DNA from 2 places in the Macrococcus equipercicus genome. Region 2 is predicted to be linked to the other one. Evidence: a T-box and tRNA genes for the amino acid it is inferred to sense, from the RefSeq annotation. Region 2 holds a T-box; the other holds one or more tRNA genes.
What was found. A T-box is a leader RNA that pairs with one kind of tRNA and senses whether it is charged. The one in region 2 lies ahead of serS (serine--tRNA ligase), so its partner is inferred to be a tRNA-Ser.
Positions count from the first base shown of each region.

Region 1 (3,409 bases), 500 kb from region 2:
GTTGATTTCATAGGGTTTTGATAAACCAAATGAAACCAACTTAAACGGATTAACGGAGGGCAAGGGATTCGAACCCTCGAAACGCTTGTGACGTTTACACACTTTCCAGGCGTGCTCCTTCGGCCAGCTCGGACAACCCTCCATATTAAAAAATCAGAAGCGATATTTCACCTCTGATTGTATGACCCCTACGGGATTCGAACCCGTGTTACCGCCGTGAAAGGGCGGTGTCTTAACCGCTTGACCAAGGGGCCTGGCTCCACAGGTAGGACTCGAACCTACGACCGATCGGTTAACAGCCGATAGCTCTACCACTGAGCTACTGTGGAACAACAATGGAGCGGGTGATCGGAATCGAACCGACGACATCAGCTTGGAAGGCTGAGGTTATACCATTTAACTACACCCGCACAGGGGCGACTGATGGGAATCGAACCCACGAATGCCGGAACCACAATCCGGTGCGTTAACCACTTCGCCACAATCGCCATAGAAAAAGATGGCTCAGGACGGAATCGAACCGCCGACACATGGATTTTCAATCCATTGCTCTACCGACTGAGCTACTGAGCCAAAAAAAAAGCGGTCCCGACCGGGATCGAACCGGCGATCTCCTGCGTGACAGGCAGGCATGTTAACCGCTACACCACGGGACCTTAGTTGCGGGAGGCGGATTTGAACCACCGACCTTCGGGTTATGAGCCCGACGAGCTACCAGACTGCTCCATCCCGCGTCAATAAAAAGTACTTTTCAAATATATCATTTGTAAATGCAATGAGTCAATAAGTAAAAAGTGTAAATGGTGACCCCTACGGGATTCGAACCCGTGTTACCGCCGTGAAAGGGCGGTGTCTTAACCGCTTGACCAAGGGGCCTCATTTAAGGACTTTTTTAGTATATAAATAATCTGTAAAGACGTCAACACCTTATTTACAATCATTTTCACTTTTATCATGCTGTTGTTCACTGCCTTAAGTTATCACACCATCCTCGTCAGCTGTGCCGGTCAGCATTAGAGATCAATCTGCTAGTTAAAAGTATAATGCACAGTGTCCTGTTGTACTGTTAACCTAAAAAAAACCATCACATAAGTGATGGTTTTCGTTACGGAGATGGAGAGATTTGAACTCTCGCGCCGGTTACCCGACCTACACCCTTAGCAGGGGCGCCTCTTCAGCCACTTGAGTACATCTCCAATGGCTCCACAGGTAGGACTCGAACCTACGACCGATCGGTTAACAGCCGATAGCTCTACCACTGAGCTACTGTGGATTAGTTTTAATGAACAAATATTATTATATCAACTCCACTTAATATTACAAGGTTTTTCAGTAAATTTTTTTATGGAAGATTTACACCTGCCGTTCCAGCAGTGCATACATGGCTAATAATTCATATATATTTGTGTACGTCTGCCTCATTTCGGCTTCCCGCCGCATCATTTCTACTTTCTTCTGCGCTTTCGTTCTCAAACAATATTCAAGTTTAACGGCATGCAGAAACTGGGTATTGATAATATAGTAGCTGGTCGGCACTGCTATCACACTGCCATCATCAAAGCATATCTCAGTATCATTATATTTACCTTTACGGTAATACTTGATCATATCGAGGTTGAACCAGTGCATTTCTTTTACGCGGTCGCTGTGACTCGGAAAAAAATACGTCCCTGTCTCAGGCTTGAGCACAATCGGAGGCTTCTGACAGATGTCCGCCACGATTCTCGTCTTTTCTTTGCGTGCACTATAAGTGGTGTTATAGAAATAGCATGACTGTTCAATCAGTTCCAGCGGTTGATGATTGATGATAAATACAGGTTGTTCATATTCTTTCACTTCAGAATAAATACAGTCGTCAATGATTACCGGCCGGATATACATCGTCGTTTCATGAATAATATAACGGGCGCCTGTCATACAGTCCTCCATCAAATAGTAAGTTGTTATATGATGTTAATTATAATATATTCGGCTATATTCTAGTTAACATTTCGTTTAGTTTTACAATTTTTACATCATTTTAAAACATCAGTATAAAATAACAACATATTATTATCAAATATTCTGAATATTCATTGTTTTTTGGGTATAGTTAATTTATACTTAGACAAATCATATCTAGGAGGGATTTCCAATGAACCATTATTCACAAGTTAAACAAAATGGTCTTGAGACTTTTGTCAGCAATTTGAACAATCTATATATCGACTTACTGATCGATGATGTCCTTAAAACACATCAGAAAGCTGAGTACAGCCAGCTCATCGACCAAGCACTGCTCGACCACGATGAAACCGCCTTTCTTACTTATACAAATGCTCTAAAACAGCTGGAGGACAATTAAATTGACCTGCTATCATCATTACCAATAAAAAAGATGTTATTCACTTCAACTTTGAAATGACTAACATCTTTTTATTATGACAATAAACTTAAAAACTCTTCTTTCGTGACACGGCCGAAGTAATGCGCAAAGTCAATATCTTGCAGTTTGTCCGCAACGGCCTGCTTCTGATGCGGCACACCAATCAGCCGCTGTTCTATGTCTGTGATCTCTCCGACACCGAAGAAATCCCCGAAAATTCTGATCTCGTCAATCATTCCTTTTCTGACGTTCATCTTCAGCTCGAGCAGACCCCCTGGAAACTTCTGACGGACTTCATAGTTGTACTGCGGGTTCTTACCGTAGTTCCATTCGAACGTCTGATATTTCTTCCGGCTTAACTGATGGATAGCTTCCCAGTCTTCATCTGTCAATTTATATTCTTCGACATGACCTTCAAATATATGATCAAGCAGGCGCACTTTGAAATCTTCAATCGTAATCGGCTCGTCTAGAAACTCACTGATGTTGGCTACACGTGACCGGATGGAACGGATACCTTTAGTGATCAGCTTCTCCTCATTCACTGTCAGACTGCGGACGACTTCTTCCACATCACTGTTCAGCATGAGCGTCCCGTGTGAAAACATTCTATTCTTAGACTGGAACATCGCATTGCCGGAAATTTTGCGCTCGCCGACCTGCAGGTCATTACGACCGGACAGTTCAGCTGCGACACCCATCTCATTCAGCGCTTCGACAATCGGCATCGTAAAGCGCTTGAAGTTGTGAAAGCTGTCCTCGTCTGCCTGCGTGACAAAACTGAAGTTTAAGTTGCCGAGGTCATGATAAACGGCCCCACCTCCGGAAATACGACGGATGACATGGATATGATGTTCATCGACATAGGCCTGATTGACTTCAGCATATGTGTTCTGGTTTTTGCCGATAATGATGGAAGGCTCATTAATATAGAACAGAAAATATGAATCATCCATTAAATTCGTCAGCACGTACTCTTCCATCGCCAGGTTAATGGCCGGGTCTGTAATATTATTATTGCTAATGAACTTCATAGTCATCCTC
Region 1 covers NZ_CP073809.1:1,656,855-1,660,263, forward strand. The annotation lists tRNA gene KFV11_RS08650 (tRNA-Ser) at 54-142, opposite strand; tRNA gene KFV11_RS08655 (tRNA-Glu) at 183-254, opposite strand; tRNA gene KFV11_RS08660 (tRNA-Asn) at 255-329, opposite strand; tRNA gene KFV11_RS08665 (tRNA-Gly) at 337-410, opposite strand; tRNA gene KFV11_RS08670 (tRNA-His) at 416-488, opposite strand; tRNA gene KFV11_RS08675 (tRNA-Phe) at 501-573, opposite strand; tRNA gene KFV11_RS08680 (tRNA-Asp) at 584-656, opposite strand; tRNA gene KFV11_RS08685 (tRNA-Met) at 661-734, opposite strand; tRNA gene KFV11_RS08690 (tRNA-Glu) at 802-876, opposite strand; tRNA gene KFV11_RS08695 (tRNA-Ser) at 1,109-1,196, opposite strand; tRNA gene KFV11_RS08700 (tRNA-Asn) at 1,199-1,273, opposite strand; gene KFV11_RS08705 (competence protein ComK) at 1,354-1,929, opposite strand; gene KFV11_RS08710 (IDEAL domain-containing protein) at 2,135-2,344, shown strand; gene lplA (lipoate--protein ligase) at 2,419-3,399, opposite strand.
Region 1: it encodes a tRNA-Ser, which carries the amino acid that the T-box ahead of serS (serine--tRNA ligase) is inferred to sense. The anticodon was not compared.

Region 2 (3,409 bases):
TTTCTCGCGGTTGATTTTCCCTGATACGATGAAGCCGGTCACATTTCCACCAGTCATCGGATTTTTTTGAACACCGTTGAATTCAACATCGAATGTTTCAGTGTGTGTCACATCTTTAATCGTTAATTCACCGGTTACAGATGTTTCTGAAACAGCAGAAGAAACGAATTTAATTTCAGGATACTGCTCGATATCGAAGAAATCAGCTGATTTTAAGTGACCATCACGGTCGCTGTTATTCGTATCGATAGAATCTACTGTCACTGCTGCTGTCACTTGAACAGTAGATAAGTCGTTAATATCTCCAGTCGCCTGAACGTCGTAATCAGTGAACTCCCCTTTTACTTTTGAAACCATTAAATGTTTGATAGAGAACTCAATAGAGCTGTGATTCGGATCTAATTTAAAGTTTGTCATTGCTTGATAACCTCTTTCTAAGATAAATTTTTATTTTATATAATTAATATATCAGATATAATTAATATAGTAAAGTATAAATAATATATTAATATGTTTTTTACAATCTTAACAAAAAACGTATACAGAAGATATTATCTCTGTACACGTTCTTTTAATATAAGAATTGTTTATTTAATCACTGTCTGGCCGCCCATATAAGGCACTAATGCTTCAGGAACTGTAATAGTACCGTCTGCATTTTGATAGTTCTCGACAATCGCTGCAAATGTCCGGCCGACTGCAAGTCCTGAACCATTCAATGTATGAACATATGCTGTTTTGCTGTTTTTGTCGCGCTTGAAGCGGATGTTGGCACGTCTTGCCTGAAAATCTGTCATGTTAGAGCATGAGCTGATTTCTTTATATGCATTATAGCTCGGCAGCCATACTTCAATGTCATACGTTTTGGCAGCACCGAAACCGATATCGCCGGCACATAAGGCAATCGTACGATAAGGAATGTTCAATGTCTGCAGTACTTTCTCTGCATGCTGCGTCATCTCTTCAAGCGCTGCATAAGAGTTCTCAGGCAATTCATAGCGGACCATCTCCACTTTGTTGAACTGGTGCATACGAATTAAACCACGTGTGTCACGACCGGCTGACCCTGCTTCAGATCGGAAACATGCAGTCTGTGCTGTGAACTTTACCGGGAACAATTCAGCATCCATTATTTCATCACGATAATAGTTCGTGAGTGGTACTTCTGAAGTCGGAATCGTATAGAAGCCTTCTTTTTCTACTTTGAACAGATCTTCCTCAAACTTAGGCAGCTGACCTGTGCCGAACATAGATGCTGCATTCACAAGCTGCGGTGTCACCATTTCCTGATAACCGTGCTGTGTCGTATGCATATCAAGCATGAAGTTCATTAAGGCACGTTCAAGTCTTGCTCCGTCTTTAGTCAGGAAGACAAAGCGTGCGCCGGATACTTTCGCTGCTCGTTCAAAATCAGCCATTTTCAAGTCATCAATAATATCCCAGTGTGCTTTCGCCTCAAAGTCAAAGGCACGCGGTTCGCCCCATTTACGGACTTCTACGTTGTCATCTTCGTCTTTTCCTGCCGGCGTTTCATCGCTTACTAAGTTCGGTAGTCTCACTAAGCGGTCACGCAGTTCTGCGCTCACGCTGTTCAACTGGTCATCGATAGCTTTAATGTCTTCGCCGACTTGACGCATCGCTGCAATCGCTTCATCTGCATTTTCCTTATTACGTTTTTTCAGTGCAATGTCTTCACTTGCTTTATTACGCTTTGCTTTCAGTTCTTCCGTTTGAACTGTTAAGTCGCGTGATTGTTTGTCGAGCTCAAGAATCTCGTCGACGACCGCCGCATCGAAGCTCCGCATTTCCAGCTTCTGTTTAACTAAATCTGGTTCTGTTCTAAATAATTTAATATCTAACATAATAGTGCCTCCTAATGTGTATTTTCGGGAACAAAAAAATACCACGTCCCTGTACAAGGGACGTGGTATTTACGCGTTGCCACCCTAATTAACAGCCTAAGCTGTTCACTCCATTAACATAACGGTTAGACCGATTACCCGCTTCATCCGGATAGATTTCATCTCCTGTATTCATCAGTTTTCACCAGCCACTGACTCTCTTTGAAATACGTTAGAAATTACTTATTCCAGGGTAATAGACTATGTAATTAACCTTATCTTATCAAATCACCTTTAGATGTGCAACTGAATCTGTTAGACTATCTGTATTCAGACCAAAGGAGACAATCATGGAAACTATTTCACAGATCAGCATTCCGCAAAGAGAAAATGAGTCACATAAAGGAGACTACGGCCGTATTCTATTAATCGGTGGTAATCAGAACATGGGCGGCTCTATTATGCTGAGTGCTCGTGCCTGTGTCTACAGCGGTGGCGGATTAACGACGGTCGTTACCCATCAGACGAACCATACAGCACTTCATTCTCGCTGTCCGGAAGCGATGGTCAGTGATCTGGCAGATATTAAGCGCCTCAGTAAACTTGTCGCGGACGCCGACTGTATTTTAATCGGGCCTGGGCTCGGGCTTGATTTCCAGGGCAATAATACGCTGACTTTCCTCTTCCAGCATATTCAAAATCACCAGACCGTCATCATTGACGGGGATGCCATTACTATCTTGAGCAAACTGCGCCATCCACTGCCCGACTGCAATGTCATCTTCACGCCGCATCAGAAAGAATGGGAACGGCTGAGCGGTATTCAAATTGACGAGCAGACCCCAGAGCGTAATAGAGCGGCTGCAGATTCACTTGGTGTTCAAGTCGTGCTGAAAAAACATAATACAGAGCTTTACTTGACTTCCGGTGACTATCGCATCGAAAAGGGGAACCCCGCTATGGCCTCAGGCGGCATGGGAGATACATTAGCAGGTATTCTCGCAAGCTTCGTCGGTCAGTTTGAAATCGAGGATGCTATTAAGAACGCCGTATATATTCATAGTAAAATCGGTGATAAGCTGGCACAGGACATGTATGTTATCCCGGCTTCAAAAATTATCGATGAAATTCCTTATATGATGAAGCAGCTGGAAGAATAACTGCTTTATGAACTAAAAAACGAGTCCGGATAATTATCCGGGCTCGTTTGCTGTATAGCATTAATAGTCTTCTTTTAAGTGATCCATCGTCTCAACATCTCCGCTATCTACGAAAATATCTTCTTCAGGCTCTTCGTCGACAGTATCAACTGTTCCGACTAAATGACCATCTTCAGGCTCAATGATTTCTTCTTCCCTGTCAAAATCTTTCTCAACTTTAGCGACAGTTGCGACATGCTGCCCTTCACCAAGACGAATCAGCTTCACGCCTTGTGCGCCGCGCCCGTTCTGAGAAATATCATTGACATCAAGACGAATGATGACACCTTGATTTGTCACGACCATCAGATCTTCTTCACCCGTTACAGTTGAAATATAGACCAGCTCACCATTTTTCTCTGTAATCGT
Region 2 covers NZ_CP073809.1:11,907-15,315, reverse strand. The annotation lists gene KFV11_RS00065 (YceI family protein) at 1-417, opposite strand, end outside; gene serS (serine--tRNA ligase) at 588-1,862, opposite strand; T-box leader at 1,916-2,100, opposite strand; gene KFV11_RS00055 (NAD(P)H-hydrate dehydratase) at 2,192-3,001, shown strand; gene gyrA (DNA gyrase subunit A) at 3,062-3,409, opposite strand, start outside.